One region of the Allobosea sp. RCC_152_1 genome, then DNA from elsewhere that is predicted to be linked to it. Evidence: predicted binding sites of a transcription regulator. Region 1 holds the regulator's gene; each other region holds the start of a gene.
What was found. The regulator LexA, encoded in region 1, represses DNA repair genes until DNA is damaged. The targets are predictions, from matches to a motif close to TGTTCNNNNTGTGTTCNG.
Positions count from the first base shown of each region.

Region 1 (5,118 bases):
CGCCGTCTCGAACGGCTGAGGAGGCTGGCCATGACCGACATCCTCGCGAAGATCGAAGCCTATAAGCGCCAGGAGATCGCCGCCGCCAAGGCTGCGATCCCACAAGCGGAGATCGAGCGCCGCGCGCGCGGCGCCGGCAAGCCGCGTGGCTTTGCCGACGCTCTCGCCGCCAAGGTTGCAGCCGGGACGCCGGCGCTCATCGCCGAGATCAAGAAGGCGAGCCCGTCCAAGGGGCTGATCCGCGCCGATTTCGATCCGCCGGCGCTGGCACGCGCCTATGCGGCGGGCGGCGCGGCCTGCATCTCGGTGCTGACCGACGCGCCCTCCTTCCAGGGCCAGCCGGAATTCCTGACGCAAGCGCGCGAGGCCTGCGGCCTGCCGGGGCTGCGCAAGGATTTTCTCTACGACCCCTATCAGGTCTTCGAGGCCCGCGCCTGGGGCGCCGATTGCATCCTGATCATCATGGCCGGCGTCGACGACGCCACCGCCCGGGTGCTCAACGACACGGCGCGCGAGCTCGGCATGGATGCCCTCGTCGAGATCCATGACGATGCCGAGCTCGACCGGGCGCTCAAGCTCGAAAGCCGGCTGCTCGGCATCAACAACCGCGACCTGCGCAGCTTCAACGTCGATCTCGCCGTGACCGAGCGGCTGGCGCCGCGCGTGCCGTCCGACCGCATCGTCATCAGCGAGAGCGGCATCTTCACCCACGCCGACATCCGGCGTCTCGGCAAGGTCGGCGTCGAAACCTTCCTCGTCGGCGAAAGCCTGATGCGGCAGGCCGATGTCGCGGCCGCGACTGCGCTGCTGCTCACCGGCAAGGCGCGCGAGAACGCGGCGTGAGCCGGCTCAGCCATCTCGACGCGCAAGGCGCCGCGCATATGGTCGATGTCGGCGACAAGGCCGAGACCGGGCGCATCGCCATCGCCGAAGGCTGCGTCGTGATGGCGCCTGAAACCATCGCGATCGTGCGCGACGGCAACGCCAAGAAAGGCGATGTGCTCGGCACAGCCCGGCTCGCCGGCATCATGGCGGCCAAGCGCACCCATGAACTGATCCCGCTCTGCCACCCGCTGCTGCTGAGCAAGATCGCTGTCGATCTCGAACTGGACGAGGCCCTGCCCGGCGTGCGCGTCCGCGCCGAGGTCAAGATGAAGGGCCAGACCGGCGTCGAGATGGAGGCGCTGACCGCCGTCTCCGTCGCCTGCCTGACCGTCTACGACATGGTCAAGGCCGTCGACCGGGCGATGCGGATCGAAGGCATCCGCCTGCTGCACAAATCCGGCGGACAATCCGGCGATTACGACGCCAAGGCGCTCTGACATGGCTCTCACCCCGGTTCCCGTCGCGCTCAAGGCCCTGCTCGACAGCGTTCCGGGGCCGACGGGCAGCGAGATGCAGCCCCTGGCGCGCTGCGCCTGGCGCGTGCTCGCGGCCGATGTGAAGGCGCTGCGCACCCAGCCGCCTTTCGCCAACTCCGCCATGGACGGCTATGCCGTCCGCGCCGCCGACATGGAAGCCGGCAAGCAACTCCGCGTCATCGGCGAATCCGCGGCGGGGCGGCGTTTCGATGGCGACGTCCGTCCGGGCGAGGCTGTGCGGATCTTCACCGGCGCGCCGATGCCGGAGGGCGCCGACAGCGTCCTCATGCAGGAGAATGCCGATGGCGTCGGCAGCGAAACCATCACGGTGCGCGTGCCGGCCCATAAGGGCCAGTTCGTCAGGGTGGCCGGGCTCGATTTCCGTGACGGCGACGTGCCGCTGACGGCCGGGCGCATGCTCGACAGCGCCGCGCTCGGGCTCGCCGCCGCGATGGGGCATCCGCAATTGCCGGTACGCTGCAAGCCGCGCGTCGCCATCCTCGCCACCGGCGACGAATTGGTGGCGCCGGGCGAGCCGACCGGGCCGGACCAGATCGTCGCCTCGAACTCCTTCTCGCTGATGGCGCTGGTGGAAAAGGCCGGCGGCGAGGCGCTCGACCTCGGTATCGCCCGCGACGATCACGACGACCTCGCGGCGCGGATCGCCGCCGCCCGTGCCGCGGAGGCCGACGTGCTGATCACCCTCGGCGGCGCCTCGGTCGGCGAGCACGACCTCGTGCAGGAGGCGCTGAAGCGGGCCGGCATGAGCCTCGGCTTCTGGAAGATCGCGATGCGACCGGGCAAGCCGATGATGACCGGCCGGCTTGGCCGCATGGTGGTGCTCGGGCTGCCCGGCAATCCGGTCTCGTCGATCGTCTGCGGCCATCTCTTCCTGCTGCCGCTGATCGAGGCGCTGCTGGGTATGGACGACCCCGATCGCGACCGCAGTATTCTGGCGATTCTCGGAAAAGATATGCCGGCTAATGATGAGCGCGAGGACTATCTTCGCTCCGATCTTGCCCTGACGCCGGCCGGTTGGGTGGCGACGCCCTTCGACAGGCAGGATTCCTCGATGCTGGGCACCCTGGCGCGCGCCAAGGCCCTGACGATCCGACCGGCGCATGCAGAGCCGGCTCACAAAGGCGATATCTGCCGCATTCTGCCGCTGCGGTAGCAGTCGCTTGCGGAACACAAGGCGAACAGTTATAGTGTTCTGGCTTTGTTTCGAATCTGTATCGCGGGGGCACCGGCGGGGATCATGCTGACACGCAAGCAACACGAACTCCTGCGCTTCATCCAGGAACGCTTGCGCGAAAGCGGCGTGCCCCCCTCCTTCGACGAGATGAAGGATGCGCTCGACCTGCGCTCCAAATCGGGCATCCACCGGCTGATCATGGCGCTTGAGGAGCGCGGCTTCATCCGCCGCCTGCCCAATCGGGCGCGGGCCCTCGAAGTCATCAAGATGCCGGACGGGCTCGCTGGCCCGCAGCCGCGCCGCTTCAACCCAGCCGTCGTGCAGGGCGGCCTCGGCTCGCAGCCCTCTCTCGCCAAGCCGCGCCCTGCCCCGGCCGATGACGATGCACGCTCCCCGGTCGCGATTCCCGTGATGGGCCGCATCGCCGCCGGCACGCCGATCTCGGCGATCCAGAGCCGCAGCCATACGGTTTCGCTGCCGCCCGACATGCTGGGTTCGGGCGAGCATTATGCGCTGGAGGTACGCGGCGATTCGATGGTCGAGGCCGGCATCCTCGACGGCGACACCGTCATCATCCGCAAGCAGGACACGGCAAACACCGGCGACATCATCGTCGCGCTGATCGACGAGGAAGAGGCGACGCTGAAGCGTCTGCGCCGGCGTGGCTCCTCGATCGCGCTCGAAGCGGCCAATCCGGCCTATGAGACACGCGTCCTGGGCCCCGACCGCGTCAAGATCCAGGGCCGGCTGGTCAACCTGCTGCGCCGCTACTGAGCGAACTCGGTCTCGTCCGACGCGACCTCCGGAGCAGCAGAGGCCCGTGTCGCAGCGGGGGCCGGCGCGCTGGGCCGAGCTGCGGATTCGGAAGGCTTGCGGCGGCTCCAGGGCCGGTCTGCGACGGCGTTTTCCGAGGAATGGCTGCGCCAGCCGAAGGCGGCGCGGTAGAGCGAGGTCGCGCCGTCCCGCGACAGCGCCATCCGATCGACGAGCCTGGCTTCGCAAGGCGCGCTCCAGGGAATGTTGGTGACGACGAGATCGGCGCGGCGGCAATCCTCGATGATGGCGATCCGATCCCGGGCATAGGAGATGCTGCGCCCGTCGGCGGTTCGGACGATGCAGGCATTGGCGTCGCAGGCGATACCGGCACGCAGGGTCGCGTCGTCCGGCGCGCGGCTGTCGCCATCGGAAGCGAGCCATTGCTGCAGGACGAAGCGGCTCGGCCGGCCGGCGATGGCGAGGCGGCCGTCGCTGCCGCGCACGGCGATGCCGGAGCCGTCACGCTCGATCAGGATCTCGGGCCGCTCCGGCCTCGCGGCGAAGGCGACGCCGAGGATGAGCGGCAGCGCCGCCAGCCAGCGCAGCCCCGTGGTCCAGAGCGTGATCCAGAGCAGCGAGGCGGCAAAGGAGAGCAGCACGGCCGGGCCGAAGGCCACCACCGTCATGGTCGAATGGTCGATGGTGGCGACCCAATGCGCGACTTTCAGCACGATGTCGGAAGCGAGCCCCATCAGCGCCCAGGCCGGCCAGTCCAGACCGAAGGGGTAGGCCAGCACGCCGAACACCGCCGCCGGCATCACGAAGAGCGAGACGAAGGGCAGCGCCATCGCATTGCCGAGCAGGCCGAAGGGATTGAAAGTCTGGAAATGATAGGCGCCGAAGGGCGCCGTCGCGGCCGTGGCGAGGAGCGTCGTCACCACGATGCCGAGCGAGGCCGTCCAGAGCGTGCCCAAGGGCCAGGGCAAGGCCGTCGGCGGCTTAGACCGGTCGCGCTTCTCCCAGCGCTCGGCGAAAGCGACCAGCGCCGCGACCGCACCGAAGGACATCTGGAAGCTCGGTCCGAGCAGGGCCTCGGGCTCGCGCAGCAGCACGATGATCGCGGCGAGCGCGAGATTGCGCATGCTGAGCGCCGCCCGGTCGACGAGGATCGCGCCGAGCATGACCAGCGTCATGATGAGCGAACGTTCCGTCGCGACGTCGCTGCCGGAGAAGATGCAATAGGCGGTGGCGCCGATCATCGCCGCGATCGCCGCGATCTTCTTCACCGGCCAGCCGAGCGCCAGCGTCTGCGACAGCGCCAGCAGAGCCCGCACGAGCCAGAAGATCGTCCCGGCTGCAAGCACCATGTGCAGGCCGGAGATCGAGACGATATGATAGATACCGGCGGCGCGCAGATCGTTGTTCGACGCCTCGGTGATGAGGCCGCGCTTGCCGGTGACGAGCGCGGCCGCGACCGCCCCGCCTTGCCCGCCGCCGACGCTGGCGATGCGCTGCGTCAGGACGTTGCGCGCCTTGTCGATCTCCACGTCGAGCGCGAGGCGCCATGGCAGGGGATGCGGCGCCGGGACGAGTGCGATCTTGCCGGCGATGCTGCCGACGGCGCCGATTCCGCGGAAGAAGGCGTCGCGCCCGAAATCATAGCCTCCGGCGCGGGCCGGCCCCGGTGGTGGCAGGAGCCGCGCGGTGCCGGCGATATGGTCGCCGGGCGCGACCGTGCCGCTGCGAATGTTGACGCGCACGCGCTTCGGCCGGCTCTCGGGCGGCACGCCGGCGATGTCCGTCACC
Region 1 is NZ_JBFUPU010000001.1:1,167,510-1,172,627, reverse strand. Features, by position in the region: gene trpD (anthranilate phosphoribosyltransferase) at 1-19, shown strand, start outside; gene trpC (indole-3-glycerol phosphate synthase TrpC) at 31-843, shown strand; gene moaC (cyclic pyranopterin monophosphate synthase MoaC) at 840-1,322, shown strand; gene AB6806_RS05480 (molybdopterin molybdotransferase MoeA) at 1,324-2,535, shown strand; gene lexA (transcriptional repressor LexA) at 2,620-3,330, shown strand; gene AB6806_RS05470 (ComEC/Rec2 family competence protein) at 3,324-5,118, opposite strand, start outside.

Region 2 (5,118 bases), on a different contig from region 1:
AGCAGGCCGGCGCGGGTGGTGGCGCCGACGAGCGTGAATTTGGGCAGGTCGATCTTGACCGAGCGGGCGGCCGGGCCTTCGCCGATGATCAGGTCGAGCTGATAGTCCTCCATCGCCGGATAGAGGATTTCCTCGACCGCCGGGTTGAGGCGGTGGATCTCGTCGATGAAGAGCACGTCGCGCTCTTCGAGATTGGTGAGCTGGGCCGCGAGATCGCCGGCCTTGGCGATGACGGGGCCGGAGGTCGAGCGGAAATTGACGCCGAGCTCGCGCGCCACGATCTGCGCCAGCGTCGTCTTGCCGAGGCCGGGCGGGCCGACGAAGAGGACATGGTCGAGCGCGTCGCCACGCGTGCGGGCGGCGTTGATGAAGACCTGGAGATTGGCGCGCGCCGCTGCCTGGCCGGTGAAATCGGACAGCGAAAGCGGCCGCAGCGAGGTCTCGCTGTCGTCCTCGCGGCGTTCGGCCGTCATCAGCCCGGAGCGCTTGGGTTCGCTCACAGTGCGATCTCCAGCTCGATGGCGTCGTGGATCGGAATGTCCTTGTATCCCGTCTTGATGATGGTCGGCACGACGGAGCGATAGGCGTCGATCGCGTCGAGATAAAGCCCGGACAGCCGAAAGCCGCGCCGCTGATAGAAGACGAGGCCCGGCATGTTGTCGTTGGTCAGCATGGCCTTGAGCCGTTTCGCCCCCGCCGCTCTCGCGGCCGCGATCACCGCATCGAGCATCCGGATGGCGACGCCTTCGCCGGGTCTCAGCGAATGCAGGGCGCAGAGATAGGCCGTCTCGCCCCGGATCGTCCAGCTCGCCAGCGCGGCGGTGCGCCCGTTCGGCTCGTAGAGGCCGAGGGCGTCGATCTCGGCCACGTCATAGACGTGGAGGTCGATCATCATGCGGTGCGAGCCCCAGGCCACCATCATGATCTTGAGCAGTTCGCCCTTGTCGGTGACGACGCGCAGTTCGAGATCGTCCGGCTCGCCGGCCGGGCTCACTTCGCCAGCTCCTTCAAGCCGAGCTTGATGAGCTGGGCGGTGCCGGCGCCGTCCCCGGCCTCCTTCGCCGCCGCGGCGATCGCGGCGATGGCCTGGGCCTGCGGGTAGCCGAGATTGGCCAGCGCCGAGACGGCATCGGCCACGGGCTGGGGCAGCTTCCTGTCCTCGAGTGCGCCGGAGAGCTGGGCGAGACTCGGATCGACATGGCCGAAGGCCGGCGCCTTGTCCTTCAGCTCGGCGCAGAGGCGCTGCGCCAGCTTGGGGCCGACGCCCGGCGCGCGGGCGATGGCCGCCTTGTCATTGGTGGCGATGGCGGTGGCGAGGCCGCCGGGGTCGAGCGTCGAGAGGATGGCGAGCGCGACCTTGGCGCCGACCCCCTGCACCACTTGCATCAGCCGGAACCAGTCGCGCTCGACATCGGACATGAAGCCGTAGAGGCGGATCGCATCTTCGCGGACATGGGTCTCGATCGAGAGCACGGCCGCCTCGCCGGGCTTGGGAAGCCGCTGGAGCGTGCGCGAGGAGCATTGCACGACATAGCCGACGCCCTGCACGTCGATGATGACGTGATCCTCGCCATAGGAGTCGATCAGGCCCTTGAGCTTGCCGATCATCGTGTGGATTCCCTGGCCGTCATTCAGCCCGCCGCGCGCATCTGCGCGACCAGGGCCCTCATGCCGCGATGCTGGGCATGGCAGATCGCGACGGCCAGCGCATCCGCCGCGTCGGCGGAGCTGGTCTCGGCCTTGGGCAGCAGCACGCGGATCATCGCCTGGACTTGCTTCTTGTCGGCATGGCCGACGCCGACCACGGTCTTCTTGACGAGATTGGCGGCATATTCCGCCACGCTCAGCCCTGCCAGCGATGGCACCACCAATGCGATGCCGCGGGCCTGTCCGAGCTTCAGCGCCGATTGCGGGTCGCGGTTGACGAAGGTCTCCTCCACCGCCGCCTCATGCGGCTTGTGGGCGGCGATCACCTTGCCGATGCCTTCGTGAAGCTGCCGCAGCCGGTCGCCAAGCGGCAGCGCGCCATCGCTCTCGATACAGCCGCAGGCGACGAAGGAGAGCTTGCTGCCCTCCGAGATGACGATCCCCCAGCCGGTCTTCCGGAGGCCGGGATCGATGCCGAGGATGCGAATCGGAGGTGCCATGGTGCCTCAAACTAGCGGGTGTTTCGGATTTGTCCCATGCGATGCGCCGGCATGGATGAATTCTCCTCATCGGACACATCAGAAAGGACGATTTCCTTTTCCGGCCGGGCAAGGACATGGTGCAGTTCGTTTCCCTCCTCGCATTTCTCCCGTGATGTCCGGCCTACAAAACCTGTTCTTTCCGGCTCTCGCCGGCGATGGCGTCGTCGTTCTCCTCGCCGCCACATTGCTGGGGGGGCTGGTGCGCGGCTTCACCGGCTTCGGCTTCGCGATGGTGTTCATGCCGCTCGCCTCGGTGGTGCTGGGGCCGGTCGCGGCGCTGGGGCTGATCTGGTTCATTGACCTGCCCGTGGCCCTGCCGGTCGCTGCCCGGAGCGCGAAACAGGCCGAATGGCGGGAGATCGTGCCGCTGCTCGTGACCGCGACGCTCGCCTTGCCGGCCGGCGTCTGGCTGCTCACCTGGCTCGATCGCGAAACGATGCGCTGGGTGCTGGCGCTGCTGGTGCTGGCGGCCGTCGGGCTGATGGCCTCGGGCTGGCGCTATCACGGGCGGCCGACCGTCTCGCTCTCGCTCGGCGTCGGCGCGCTCTCCGGCTTGTGCAACGGCATGGCCTCGATCGGCGGGATGCCGCTCGCCGTGTTCTGGCTCGGCGCGCAGCGCAACGACCGCCACAAGACGCGTGCCAACCTGCAGACCTTTTTCGGGATCTCGACCTTCATCAGCGGCGCGGTGCTGTGGTGGAAGGGCATCCTCACCCTGCAGGCGCTGCTGACGGCGGTGCCGCTTTTCGCCGTCTACGCGATCGGCTTCTGGGGCGGCGTGCATGGCTTCCGCCTCGCCTCGGAGGCGAGCTTCCGGCGCGGCGCCTATCTGGTGATCTTCCTCAGCGCCCTGGTCAGCCTGCCGCTCTGGGATGCGATGATCGGGCGCTGAAGGGCGTCATGCTCGGGCTCGCCCCGAGCATCTCATCGACAGGGAGGCTCCAGAGCCTCCTTCGGCCCGGGATTCTCGGGTCTGCGCTTCGCTTCGCCCGAGAATGACGCCGTGAAGCGAGCCGGCTCCCCTCAGGCGCTGAGCTTGGCCATGATGTCGTCGGCGATCTCGAAATTGGCGAAGACGTTCTGGACGTCGTCGTCGTTGTCGAGGGCTTCCATCAATCGCATCATCGAGGCGGCCTTCTCCTCGTCGAGCGGGGCCGAGGTCGTCGGCCGCCAGACGGGCTTCGCGGAGGCAGGCGCGCCGAGCGCGGCTTCGAGGGCCTTCGAGACCTCGTTCAGGGCGTCGAAGGCGCAGAGGATGGTGTGGCCGTTCTCGTCGGAGATCACGTCGTCGGCGCCGGCCTCGATCGCCGCTTCCATCACGGTGTCGGCGTCGCCGGCCTCCGGCGGATAGCTGATCTCGCCGACGCGGTTGAACATGAAGGAGACGGAGTTGCTTTCGCCGAGCGCGCCGCCCGACTTGGTGAAGTAGGAGCGCACGGCGGAAGCCGTGCGGTTGCGGTTGTCGGTCAGCGCCTCGACGATGACGGCTGCGCCGCCCGGGCCGTAGCCCTCGTAGCGGACCTCGTCATAGTTATCGCCCTCGCCGCCGGCCGCCTTGTTGATGGCGCGCTGGATATTGTCCTTCGGCATGTTCTCGGCCCGGGCGGCGAGCACGGCCATGCGCAGGCGCGGGTTCATGTTGGGATCCGGCATGCCCATCTTGGCGGCGACGGTGATTTCGCGGGCCAGTTTCGAGAACAGCTTGGAACGCACCGCGTCCTGCTTGCCCTTGCGGTGCATGATGTTCTTGAACTGTGAATGGCCGGCCATGGGCTTCCGTTGCCTTCTGCGATTGATCCGTAACGCGCCTGGGCCGAGCGGCATTCCAGCCCAGCGATCCAGCAAAGCGGCCTTATAGGCGGCGGATTTGCCCGCAGGCAAGCGGGATGCGGCCCTGTCCGAGCCTCCCATTAGATGAATCTTTACCGTGCAAGCGCAGCATTCAGGGCAGTACCGACCCGCGCCCCGCTACCGCTCCCGCCATCCCGAGTGACACCTTGACCACCAAAACGATCGCCGGGCAGGAGCACCGTTTTCGCGCCTTCCAGATCTCGGAGCGCGACCTGGCGCTGCTGGCGGCGCTGGCGGGTTTCGCGCGCGCACGCCTGCCCTCGCTGCTGCCGCAACTGCACGAACAGTTCGCGCCCTGGCCCGAGATCGCCAAGGCGCTGAGCCAGCCGCAGGTTCACGAGCGACGGCTGGCACACTGGATCCGGTTGGCCTCGGGCGATTTCGGCGAAGGGTTCACGGAGTCGGCCCGCAGCCTGGCGACGGCTTTCCACGAGCATGGCGTCCCGATCTATGCGGTCGTCATCTGCCACGGCATCGTGGTCAACGCCCTGATCGCCGAACTCGGACTCGACCAGCGCAGATTGACGAGCCTGAGCGGGCGCTGGCGCCGTACGCGCCTCGATACCGGGATCGCCACGCGTGCGGCCCTGTCCAAGGCCGCCCAGTTCGACCTCGAGCTCCTCCTCGAGACCTATGCGCTGGTCGAGCAGGACCGCCGTGACGCCACGCGCCGGCAGATCGAAGCCTTCGAGGGCACGGTCCGCGACGTCGTGGGCGCCGTCGGCTCGGGCGCGGTGAAGGTCGAGAGCCTGGCCGCCACCATGGAGGCCGTCGTCGGCGAGACCAGCGCGCAGGCTTTCATGGCCGTGCGGACCGCGGACGACGCGTCGAGCAATGTCAGCAATGTCGCGGCGGCCACGAACGAGCTGTCGATCTCGCTCGACCACGTCGCGGCGGAGGTCGTCCGCGCCTCGGAACTGGCCCATGAGGCGGATGCGGCCGCGCAGCAGACGGATGCGATCGTCCAGAGCCTGTCGCGTTCGGCCAACACGATCGGCTCGGTCGTCGAGCTGATCCAGATGATCGCGAGCCAGACCAATCTGCTCGCCCTCAACGCCACGATCGAGGCGGCGCGCGC
Region 2 is NZ_JBFUPU010000002.1:632,359-637,476, reverse strand. Features, by position in the region: gene ruvB (Holliday junction branch migration DNA helicase RuvB) at 1-473, opposite strand, end outside; gene AB6806_RS09435 (hypothetical protein) at 497-994, opposite strand; gene ruvA (Holliday junction branch migration protein RuvA) at 991-1,608, opposite strand; gene ruvC (crossover junction endodeoxyribonuclease RuvC) at 1,632-2,147, opposite strand; gene AB6806_RS09420 (sulfite exporter TauE/SafE family protein) at 2,302-3,081, shown strand; gene AB6806_RS09415 (YebC/PmpR family DNA-binding transcriptional regulator) at 3,213-3,959, opposite strand; gene AB6806_RS09410 (methyl-accepting chemotaxis protein) at 4,187-5,118, shown strand, end outside.
Region 2: ruvC (crossover junction endodeoxyribonuclease RuvC) is a predicted target of LexA. The motif match lies at 2,167-2,184, and genes of this name have one in related genera.

Region 3 (5,118 bases), on a different contig from region 1:
GGTCGAACTGCAGGTTTCCACCACTGCGCTGAGCAACATCATTGCGAAGTTCGAGCGGCAGCTCGGGGTTAGGCTGTTCAACCGAACAACCCGCAGCGTTTCGCTCACAGATGCAGGGCGGAATTTCGTCGAGCAGGTCGGTCCTGCCCTTGTCGACATTCACAGCGCCATGGATAGCGCCAAGTCGCAGCAGGAAACCCCTTCGGGTACGATCCGGATAAACGCCTTTCCCACCGCCGCGCGCGAGATCCTCGCACCTGTCATTCTGGAGTATCTGCGACGCTACCCGCAGGTCCATATCGACCTGGTCACTGAGGGGCGCTTGGTCGATGTGGTCGCAGGCGGCTTCGATCTTGGTGTGAGAAGCGCGGATTTTGTCCCAAGCGACATGATCGCCATCCCGATCGGACCGTCCAGGTCACATGTCGTGGTCGCCTCGGCGACATACATTGAGAAACACGGCAAACCCCGCGTGCCCCTCGACCTGCTCAACCATGCCTGTATCCGTATCAGGTTGCCCGACGGCGAGATCTATCGATGGCATTTTGAGAAGGACGACCAGCCTGTTCAAATCGACGTCAAGGGGCCCATCACACTAGACGAGGCTAGCCTTTCGCGGATTACTGTCCTCACCGGCATCGGCCTGGGCTTTTTTATGGAGTCGGATGTGCGCGGAGACATCCAAGACGGTCGTCTTGTCCAGGTCTTAGAGGACTGGATGAAGCCCGTGGCGCCACTTTGTCTCTATTACCCTGGCCGAAAGAACCCTTCTGCTGCGTTCAGAGAATTCATCGCTCTTGCGCGCGACTTCACCTCAGGCTTGGGAATGGCAGACGGTCGGTGAGTGTCGGGCCGACAGGGCCGCTAGCGATGAAACTTGCGGCCGAATTCGCGCGTTGCGTCCACGTGAGCGCGAGCCTGCGCTCGTTCCAGCGGCAATTCTTCTAACTCGCGGGTCAAATGAACTCCCGACTCCGTCAGATGGTCATTGGCATCGCATCTGCCGCACTTGGCGTGGCGGGGAGCGTTCTTATCGGGAACCTGTTGCCCGCCCCGCAGGAACTGCGTCAGCCGCTGCCACACAGCTTCGCTTCAGAGGATCGCCAGCTCAAGACCTCCATGGGAGCACTTTTCGGATCGAACTATATTCCCGGAAATTCCGTGGACACGCTCGTCAACGGCAATCAGATTTTTCCGTCGATGCTGCGGGCCATCCGCGAGGCGCGAGAAACGATCAGCTTTGAAACGTACATTTATTGGCGCGGCAACATTGCAAATGAGTTTGCCGATGCTCTGTCGGCCAAGGCTCGCGAGGGGTTGAGCGTGAAGGTCCTCCTCGATTGGGTCGGAAGCATTCCCATGGATCAGGCGCTCATCACGCGGATGCATGAAGCAGGCGTGCAAGTCGTCCGCTTCCGGCCCGTCAGTTGGTACTCGCTCGATCGTCTCAACAACCGCACTCATCGCAAACTTCTGATCACGGATGGCCGGCTTGGTTTCACCGGAGGGGTCGGAATCGGGGACGAATGGAACGGGGATGCTCGCTCGCCAAGCGAGTGGCGAGACAATCACTATCGGATCGAAGGGCCCGCTGCGGCCGAGTTGCAGGCGGCGTTTGCCGAACATTGGATCGAAGCCACAGGCGAGTTGCTGTTGGGGGGGCGCTACTTTCCAGAGATTCCACAACAGGGCGGAAACGCAGCGCAGATTGTGGTAAGTTCACCGCATCAGCGCAACGTGATGCACCTAATGTTGATGACGGCGCTGGCATCTGCAGAGCGCAGTATACGTATAGCCACCCCTTATTTCGTGCCCGACGAGATGACGAGGGCCCAGCTTCTGGAAGCTCGCCACCGCGGAGTGCAGGTCGAAATCCTGATTCCGGGCAATCAGACCGACGCTCGGATCGTCAGGAAGGCGTCACGGCACTTTTGGGGGGAGCTTTTGGAAGCGGGAGTTAAAATCAGCGAATATCAACCGACCTTCTATCACTGCAAGCTCGTGATCGTGGACGATATCTGGACGTCGATCGGATCGACGAACATCGATGATCGCGCGCTTCGCCTCAACGACGAAGCCAATATCAATTTCTTTGACAGAGGGGTCGCTGCATCCCAGGTCGAAATCTTCAACAAGGATCTCGCAGCCTCCAGACCCTACACCCTGGCCGACTGGCAACGTCGAACTGCGAATGAAAAGTTCTCTGACTGGCTTGCAACCCTAACGCGCTCGCAAATATAGCGGAAGGAGCTTCAACTAACCGCTGTCCCCGATGCCGCATCGTCGGGCGCGCCGAGCGAGCGGCTGGAGATCGCGTGTCGGCCCAAACCAAGTCGAGCCGCCGAACCTGATCCGGGAGTGGCCCGCCATCGCGAGTACGACGGGGTAGAGGACTCCGATGCGTCGCGAGGTCGCCAACCCGCCGACAACAAGACGGCTCTCAAATGATGGCCAGGACCGGCTCGAAGAATGCCATAGCGCAGGATCGTGCGGCGGTGTCGCAGTCCTGGAAAACGGGCCACACCGATACACACCGCTCGACCCGGCACGACAGTCTAGGTGCGCCGGTCTGGATGAAACTGTGATCGCGCCACACGATATCGATCGTGGCGCCCAACTGGTCTGACGTCTAGGTCGCGTCGCCACGCTCCTTCAGAAGTTCGTTCAAGCGTTCCTGTTTCGCGTTGATCTGCTCCTGCAAATTTTCTTCCTGAGCCGAGCCTGAGGCGGCTGCCGCCAACTCGGTCAGATCCGAGACTTGCCGGCGCAGGAGAGCGATCTGGTCGTTGAGTGCATCACGATTGCCATTGGCCATGCTCGACGTCTCCGGTTCGAATGCTGTCAGACCTCTAGGATCCCAGAATCAGGACGCTCCAGAGGCTCTGCTGTTCCGTCGGCAACGGAGATTTGCACGAGAGCCGGAGGTCGCCTTGCAATGCTGCTTCATATCCCGACTTGAGATGTTTGGTCGGTCGATGGACGCCTGGGCTGGCACAAGATCTCGGGCGAGATTATAAGGCTTGTTCCTTTTTCGTTCCCCGGTCTCATGACACGTCGATCAGGCAGCGCCGATCTCCCTTTGCATTACGGACGGGTTCCGCTCTGGCTCGGCGAACGCATGGCTAGGTTGGGCAGCGTCATTTGCGAAGCGATCATCCAGCACTATGGCAGGGACGAGCTGCTACGGCGCTTAGCACACCCTTTCTGGTTCCAATCCTTCGGCGCGATCATGGGTATGGACTGGCATTCTTCCGGAATCACGACCAGCGTCATCGGGGCGTTGAAACGCGGCCTGACGCCTCTTGCCGGCGAGCTGGGGCTTCATGTCTGCGGCGGACGGGGCAACCAATCCCGCCGCACACCTGCGGAGCTCGAACAGATCGGCGCCAAGGTCGGCTTCGACGGAACGGCCCTGGCGCAGGCAAGCCGGCTCGTCGCCAAGGTCGACAGCGCGGCAGTGCAGGATGGCTTCGACCTTTATCTGCACGGCTTCTTCGTAACCGATGACGGCCACTGGACGGTCGTGCAGCAGGGCATGAACGGGGATAACGGCCTGGCGCGGCGCTATCACTGGCATTCCGAGGAGCTCGGCAGCTTTGTCGAGGCGCCCCACGCTGCGATCGAAGGGCGAAGTGCAGGCAATATCATCAACCTCACCGATGCATGCGCAGATCACGCGCGCGAGGCCCAGGTCGCGCTGCTGCGCGAGCACGGGCCCGACGGGATCGTTCGGGAATTGGCGGCGTTGCAGCCGGCTCACCCCAGCACTGATCGGAGCGCTCCGCAATTGACCCTCCCACATCTCGTGATGCCGGCGCATCACGATGTCAGGCCCCAAGACGTGATGGTGCGACGCCTCCATGGCGCTTTGGCCGCTGCGGCCGACCGCGGCCCGGCCGATTTTTCCGAGCTCCTGCTCGTGCCCGGGATCGGCGCCCGCACGGTACGCTCCTTGGCGATGGTCGCCGAAGTGCTGCACGGTGCGCCCTGCCGTTTCAGCGATCCGGCGCGTTTTTCGCTCGCCCATGGCGGCAAGGACCGGCAGCCTTTCGCTGTGCCGATCAAAGTCTATGATCAGACGATCGCCGTCCTGCGCTCGGCCGTCAATCAAGCGAAGCTCGGTCAGGATGACCGTCTTGCCGCGATCGCGCGGCTGGACAGCGAGAGCCGCCGGCTGGAGCGGAGCGCGACAGGCCCGACGCTCGGCGAATATGTCGCCGAAGAACGGCGCCGTTCGCCTGCTTATGGCGGGCGAAGCGTTTTTGGCTGGGAGCGGTCCGAGGCAGGCGGGATCGACGCCGAAACGAGATCGCGACGCCGATAGAGTGCGGGCGGCCTTCTACTTCGCCATGATTCCCGCGAGGCGTATGCAGGTGGGTGCATGGTCGCTAGCCTCGTTCCAGCCGCGGACAGGGCGGTCAACCTCGGCCGCCATCAGCTGCTCCGCCAGATTTGTACCGAGGAGCACGTGGTCGAGGCGCAGGCCGCCATCGCGCCCGCATGCGTTCCTGAAACAATCTAGAACGTGTAGATGCGCTCCTCGGGGGCGCATGTTGCGCAGCGCGTCCGTTCAGCCTTGCGCGACGATCACCCGGAAGGCCCGCCGAACCTCGGGGCGAAACAGCGCATCGTCTACTTTTGCAGGATCGCGCAGGCCGTCACTGGCCGTTTGACGAGATGGTTTCATCATGGCTGTTGGCGCGCAGGCCTTGCGATACGTTTGGATTGCTCGGATCTGAAATGCGCCGAGAAACGAGGTCGTCACACGGACGCTTCCAGGGAACCGTTTATAAGACTTCTAAGTTGAGGCCTCCATCTGGGGGTAACGAGGAGGTGGACTGATGAAGAAGATCATTCTCGCTGCCGCGGTCGCGATGGTTCCGGTGCTGGCGTTCGCTCAGAACCCCGAAGCCGCGCGTGGTGGCGCTGCCGCTGGTGCGGCGACCGGCGCCGTCGGTGGCGCGATCGTCGGCGGGCCTGTCGGGGCGGTCGTGGGCGGCGTCGGCGGCGCCGTCGTCGGTGGTATTGCGGGCGACGCCACGCCACGCTTCAAGACCTATGTCAGGGCTCACGAAGTTCCGTCGTACACTTACCAAGAGGACGTGCGTGTCGGCGCGG
Region 3 is NZ_JBFUPU010000006.1:271,747-276,864, forward strand. Features, by position in the region: gene AB6806_RS20725 (LysR family transcriptional regulator) at 1-844, shown strand, start outside; gene AB6806_RS20730 (phospholipase D-like domain-containing protein) at 982-2,241, shown strand; gene AB6806_RS20735 (hypothetical protein) at 2,630-2,815, opposite strand; gene AB6806_RS20740 (DUF763 domain-containing protein) at 3,047-4,324, shown strand; gene AB6806_RS20745 (hypothetical protein) at 4,571-4,765, opposite strand; gene AB6806_RS20750 (DUF1236 domain-containing protein) at 4,839-5,118, shown strand, end outside.
Region 3: AB6806_RS20740 (DUF763 domain-containing protein) is a predicted target of LexA. The motif match lies at 3,022-3,039, and genes of this name have one in related genera.

Region 4 (5,118 bases), on a different contig from region 1:
AGCTCGGAGAAGTGCTCTCGGATCTCTCGCTGATGCTGAAGCGGGTCGTCGCCGACAAGGTCACGCTCGACGTCCGCCAGGGCCGCGATCTCTGGCCGGTCAAGGCCGATCTCGGCCAGCTCGAGCAGGTCATCGTCAACCTCGCCGTCAATGCCCGCGACGCCATGCCCGATGGCGGCAAGCTGACTGTGCGCACCCGCAACGTCGCCCGCGAGGATTGCGTGAGCTTCGGCCACGAGGCGCTGCCGATCGACGATTACGTGCTGCTCGAGGTCGAGGACAGCGGCACCGGCATCCCGCAGGAGCATCTCGACAAGATCTTCGAGCCCTTCTTCACCACCAAGGAGGTCGGCAAGGGCACGGGCCTGGGCCTCTCCATGGTCTACGGCATCGTCAAGCAGACGGGAGGCTATGTCTTCGTCGACTCCACCGTCGGCAAGGGCACGGCCTTCCAGATCTTCCTGCCGCGCCATGTCCCGAGCGAGGAGGAGATCGCCGCCGAAGCCGCCGCCAAGGAGGCACCGAAGAAGCTCGCCGCCGACCACACCGGCGCCGGCGTCATCCTGCTGGTCGAGGACGAGGACGCGGTGCGTGCGCTCAACGCCCGCATGCTGGTCTCGCGCGGCTATACCGTCCACGAGGCCGCCTCGGGCGTCGAGGCGCTCGACATCTTCCTGCAGAAGGACGGCAACATCGACCTCGTCGTTTCCGATGTCGTGATGCCGGAAATGGACGGCCCGACCCTGCTCGGCGAATTGCGCCAGCGCAATCCAAACACCAAGGTCGTCTTCGTCTCCGGCTATGCCGAGGAAGCCTTCCGCAAGAACCTGCCCGAGGGCGAGAGCTTCCACTTCCTGCCCAAGCCCTTCACCATGAAGCAGCTCGTCGAGACGGTGAAGGCGGCGATGGGCTGATCGGGCCCAACGGCGGGGCGGGCCAATCCTGCTTCATCCAGCGGATTTTATGCTCCGATCAGACGGCGTGGTTCGTCTTAAACCCACAATTGGCACCGAGCATCGTTTCGATGGTGCCTAGCCCGTCAGGGACGGGCGCCCGGGGGCAGCGGTGGCTCCGCATTGAGCAGCGTGATCGTCACCCGTCGGTTCGGCGGGATGTAGGGATTCTCGACGAAAAGCGGCTCGGTGTCGGCGCGTCCCACCACGGACGTGAAGCGGTTGCTGGGAAGCCCGGCACCCGACAGGATCTCACGCACGGCGAGCGCGCGCCCGGCGGTGAGGCTCCAGGAATCGACGGCCGGCACCGCGCCCGGGCTCGCGGCGGCCGTGTGGCCGGCGACAGACAGTTGGTTGGGCATCCGGCGCAGGGTGGGCGCGAGCGCCTCCAGCACGAGACGGGTGTGCTGGTAGGGCTGGACCGAGCCCTCGGGGAACATGGCGCGGCCGTTCTCGTCCACGAGGGAAACGTTCAACCCCTCCTTGGTCGGCTCGATCACGATGTTGCGTGACAGCTCGGCAATTTCGGGCATGCTCTGGATCGCCTGCCGGAGGCTGGCGATGGCGCTGTAATTGGCCTGCACGCCGGCGGACGGGCGGTTCGCCTCGCGATCGCTGGCGTGGCCCGAATTGGTCGGACGCGCTTTGTCGTCCTGCCCGGTCGTGCCCCTCGCGGCGTCGCGGGGCACCGACGACCTGTTGCCGGCCTTGTCCAGGGCACTGCCCATCAGGACGCTGCCAGCGCCACTGGTTGAAAGACTCGCAGCCGCTGGCGCGAAGTATTCCGCCAGGCCGATCTTCTGCTCCTGCGTCGTCATGCTGATCAGCCACATCAACAGGAAGAACGCCATCATGGCGGTCACGAAGTCCGCATAAGCGATCTTCCAGGCGCCGCCATGGTGCGCATGAGCGGCCTTCTTGACCTTCTTGATGATGATCGGCTGGACGGGCTTGGTCATCGAGTGCCTGCTGGAGATTGTGTCAGATCTAGGCGGGCAGGCCGGCGGTTGCCGCTTCCACTTCGCTGAAGGTCGGACGGACGTCGCTCATCAGAGCCTTGCGGGCGAATTCGACCGCCATCACCGGCGGCTGGCCGGCGATATGGGCGAGCAGACCCGCCTTGAGCGAAAGGTAGTATTTGGCTTCCGCCTCATAGATGCCCTTGAGCGACTGCGCCATGGGCCCGAAGAAGCCGTAGGCGACGAAGACGCCGAAGAAGGTGCCGACGAGCGCGCCGCCGATCAGATGTCCCAGCACCTCCGGCGGCTCGGTGATCGCCCCCATCGTCTTGATCACGCCGAGCACGGCGGCGACGATGCCGAGCGCCGGAGTTCCGTCGGCAAGCGACTGCATGGCCGCAACGACACGCTCCTGCTCCTGATGGTGCGTCTCCAGCTCCTCGTCCATGAGAGCGTCCATCTCGTGGACGTTGTTGGCGCCCATCGTCAACATGCGCATGTAGTCGCAGACGAACTCGACCGCATGATGGTTCGCCGCAAAAGTCGGGAAGGCGTTGAACAGCGTCGATTCGCTCGGATTTTCAATGTGCTGCTCGACCGCGAGCATGCCCTTCTGCTTCACGAGCTTGTACAATGAATACTGCATCCCCAGCAGTTCGACGTAGCATTCCTGCTTGTACTTGGCGCCCTTCATGAGCGAGCCGAGCATGGCGGGCACGGCCTTGAGCACCGGCGCGGGGTTGCCGATGACGAAGGCACCGATCGCTGCACCGAGGATGATGACAAACTCGAAGGGCTGCCAGAGGACCTCGAGGTGGCCGCCCATCGCCGCGTAGCTACCGAAGACGCAGACGAAGACGATGATTGTGCCGACGATCAGCCGCATGGTTTGCCACCCTCGCGCCGCAGCAGGTACAGCCCGCGCGAAGCCACTCACTGGTCCGAGGAAATGCCCGATCAAGGTTAAGGGCGAGTTTATGGCCAGTGGCCCGCAGGCTTGTAAGCGTCGTCCTCCGGCCACGGCTTCGAGGCTTGGGCGGCAGGAGCGAGAAGCGACCGGATCCGGGCGATCTCCCAATGTCCGGTTGCCGCGCGGATCGCCCATTTGTCCCCTTGGTCAGAGCGGGCTCATGACATCTCCTGTCACCATACCCGCAACGGGAACAAAAAAAGAACTTGCCGACAGGAACAAAGCGTGACCATTCTCCTGTCAAGACGCATTGAGATGTCTCTGCAGCCCTGCCATAAGGAGCCCGAACCGTGAATCAGGCAAATCTCAAGCTCGTGGAAGGCTCCTCGATGGACAAGGCCAAGGCGCTCGATGCGGCGCTCTCCCAGATCGAACGCGCCTTCGGCAAGGGCTCGATCATGCGGCTCGGCAAGAACTCGCCTTCGATCGAGATCGAGACGATCTCCACGGGTTCGCTTGGGCTCGACATCGCGCTCGGCGTCGGCGGCTTGCCCAGGGGGCGCGTCATCGAGATCTACGGGCCGGAATCCTCGGGCAAGACCACGCTGGCGCTGCATACCATCGCCGAAGCCCAGAAGAAGGGCGGCGTCTGCGCCTTCGTCGATGCCGAGCATGCGCTCGACCCGGTCTATGCCCGCAAGCTCGGCGTCAATCTCGACGACCTGCTGATCTCCCAGCCCGACACCGGCGAGCAGGCGCTCGAGATCACCGATACCCTCGTGCGCTCCGGTGCCATCGACGTGCTCGTGGTCGACTCGGTCGCCGCGCTCACACCCCGCGCCGAGATCGAGGGCGAGATGGGCGATGTCCAGCCCGGCCTGCAGGCCCGCCTGATGAGCCAGGCGCTGCGCAAGCTCACCGCCTCGATCTCGCGCTCGAACTGCATGGTGATCTTCATCAATCAGATCCGCATGAAGATCGGCGTGATGTACGGTAGCCCGGAGACCACCACCGGCGGCAACGCGCTCAAATTCTATGCCTCGGTACGCCTCGACATCCGCCGCGTCTCGACGCTGAAGGAGCGCGACGAGGCGACCGGCAATCAGGTCCGCGTCAAGGTCGTCAAGAACAAGGTCGCGCCGCCCTTCAAGCAGGTCGAGTTCGACATCATGTTCGGCGAGGGCATCTCGAAGGTCGGCGAACTGATCGACCTCGGCGTCAAGGCCGGCATGGTCGAGAAGTCGGGCGCCTGGTTCTCCTTCGACAGCCAGCGCCTCGGCCAGGGCCGCGAGAACGCCAAGACCTTCCTGAAGGGAAATCCGGACATGGCCGCCAAGATCGAGGCCACGATCCGCCAGAATTCCGGGCTGGTCGCCGAGCGCATCCTCGATCAGGCGGACCCGACCGCGGACGATCTCGACGAAGGCGAAGCCTGAGACAACCAATGCCGTCATGCTCGGGCTTGACCCGAGCCGCTCAGGCCGAATGAGGCGACCTATCCTGAGAGAGCTTCTCGAGTCTGGGCTTCGCTCCGCCCGAGAATGACGTTCCATCAAGCGGGCGGCCTTCGGGCCGCCCGTTTTCGTTTGCCGATAAGACCTTGCGCGCGGTGCGCTGCAACGAGCTTTCTGGACAGGCGCGAGCGGCCTGACTAGAACCGGTCGTTCCCGCCGGGCGCCAGCCCGGCCCTGCCCGTGTTGAAAAGCGCAAGAACCGATGAGCGGCGTCAACGATATCCGGTCGACCTTCCTCGACTACTTCAAGTCTCAGGGCCACGAGGTCGTGCCGTCGAGCCCGCTCGTGCCGCGCAACGACCCGACGCTGATGTTCGCCAATTCGGGCATGGTGCAGTTCAAGAACGTCTTCACCGGCCAGGAGAAGCGTCCTTATTCCCGCGCCACCACGGCGCAGAAATGCGTGCGTGCCGGCGGCAAGCACAACGACCTCGACAATGTCGGCTACACCGCCCGCCACCACACCTTCTTCGAGATGCTGGGGAACTTCTCCTTCGGCGACTATTTCAAGGAACAGGCGATCACCCACGCCTGGACGCTGGTCACGCGCGAGTTCGAGCTGCCCAAGGACAAGCTCCTCGTCACCGTCTATTCCGAGGACGACGAGGCGCATGCCCTCTGGAAGAAGATCGCCGGCCTGACCGACGACAAGATCATCCGCATCCCGACGTCCGCCAATTTCTGGCGCATGGGCGACACCGGCCCCTGCGGCCCCTGCTCCGAGATCTTCTACGACCATGGCGACCATATCTGGGGCGGCCCGCCCGGCTCGCCCGAGGAGG
Region 4 is NZ_JBFUPU010000013.1:34,497-39,614, reverse strand. Features, by position in the region: gene cckA (cell cycle histidine kinase CckA) at 1-914, shown strand, start outside; gene AB6806_RS27045 (flagellar motor protein MotB) at 1,040-1,912, opposite strand; gene motA (flagellar motor stator protein MotA) at 1,941-2,798, opposite strand; gene recA (recombinase RecA) at 3,212-4,258, shown strand; gene alaS (alanine--tRNA ligase) at 4,539-5,118, shown strand, end outside.
Region 4: recA (recombinase RecA) is a predicted target of LexA. The motif match lies at 3,072-3,089, and genes of this name have one in related genera.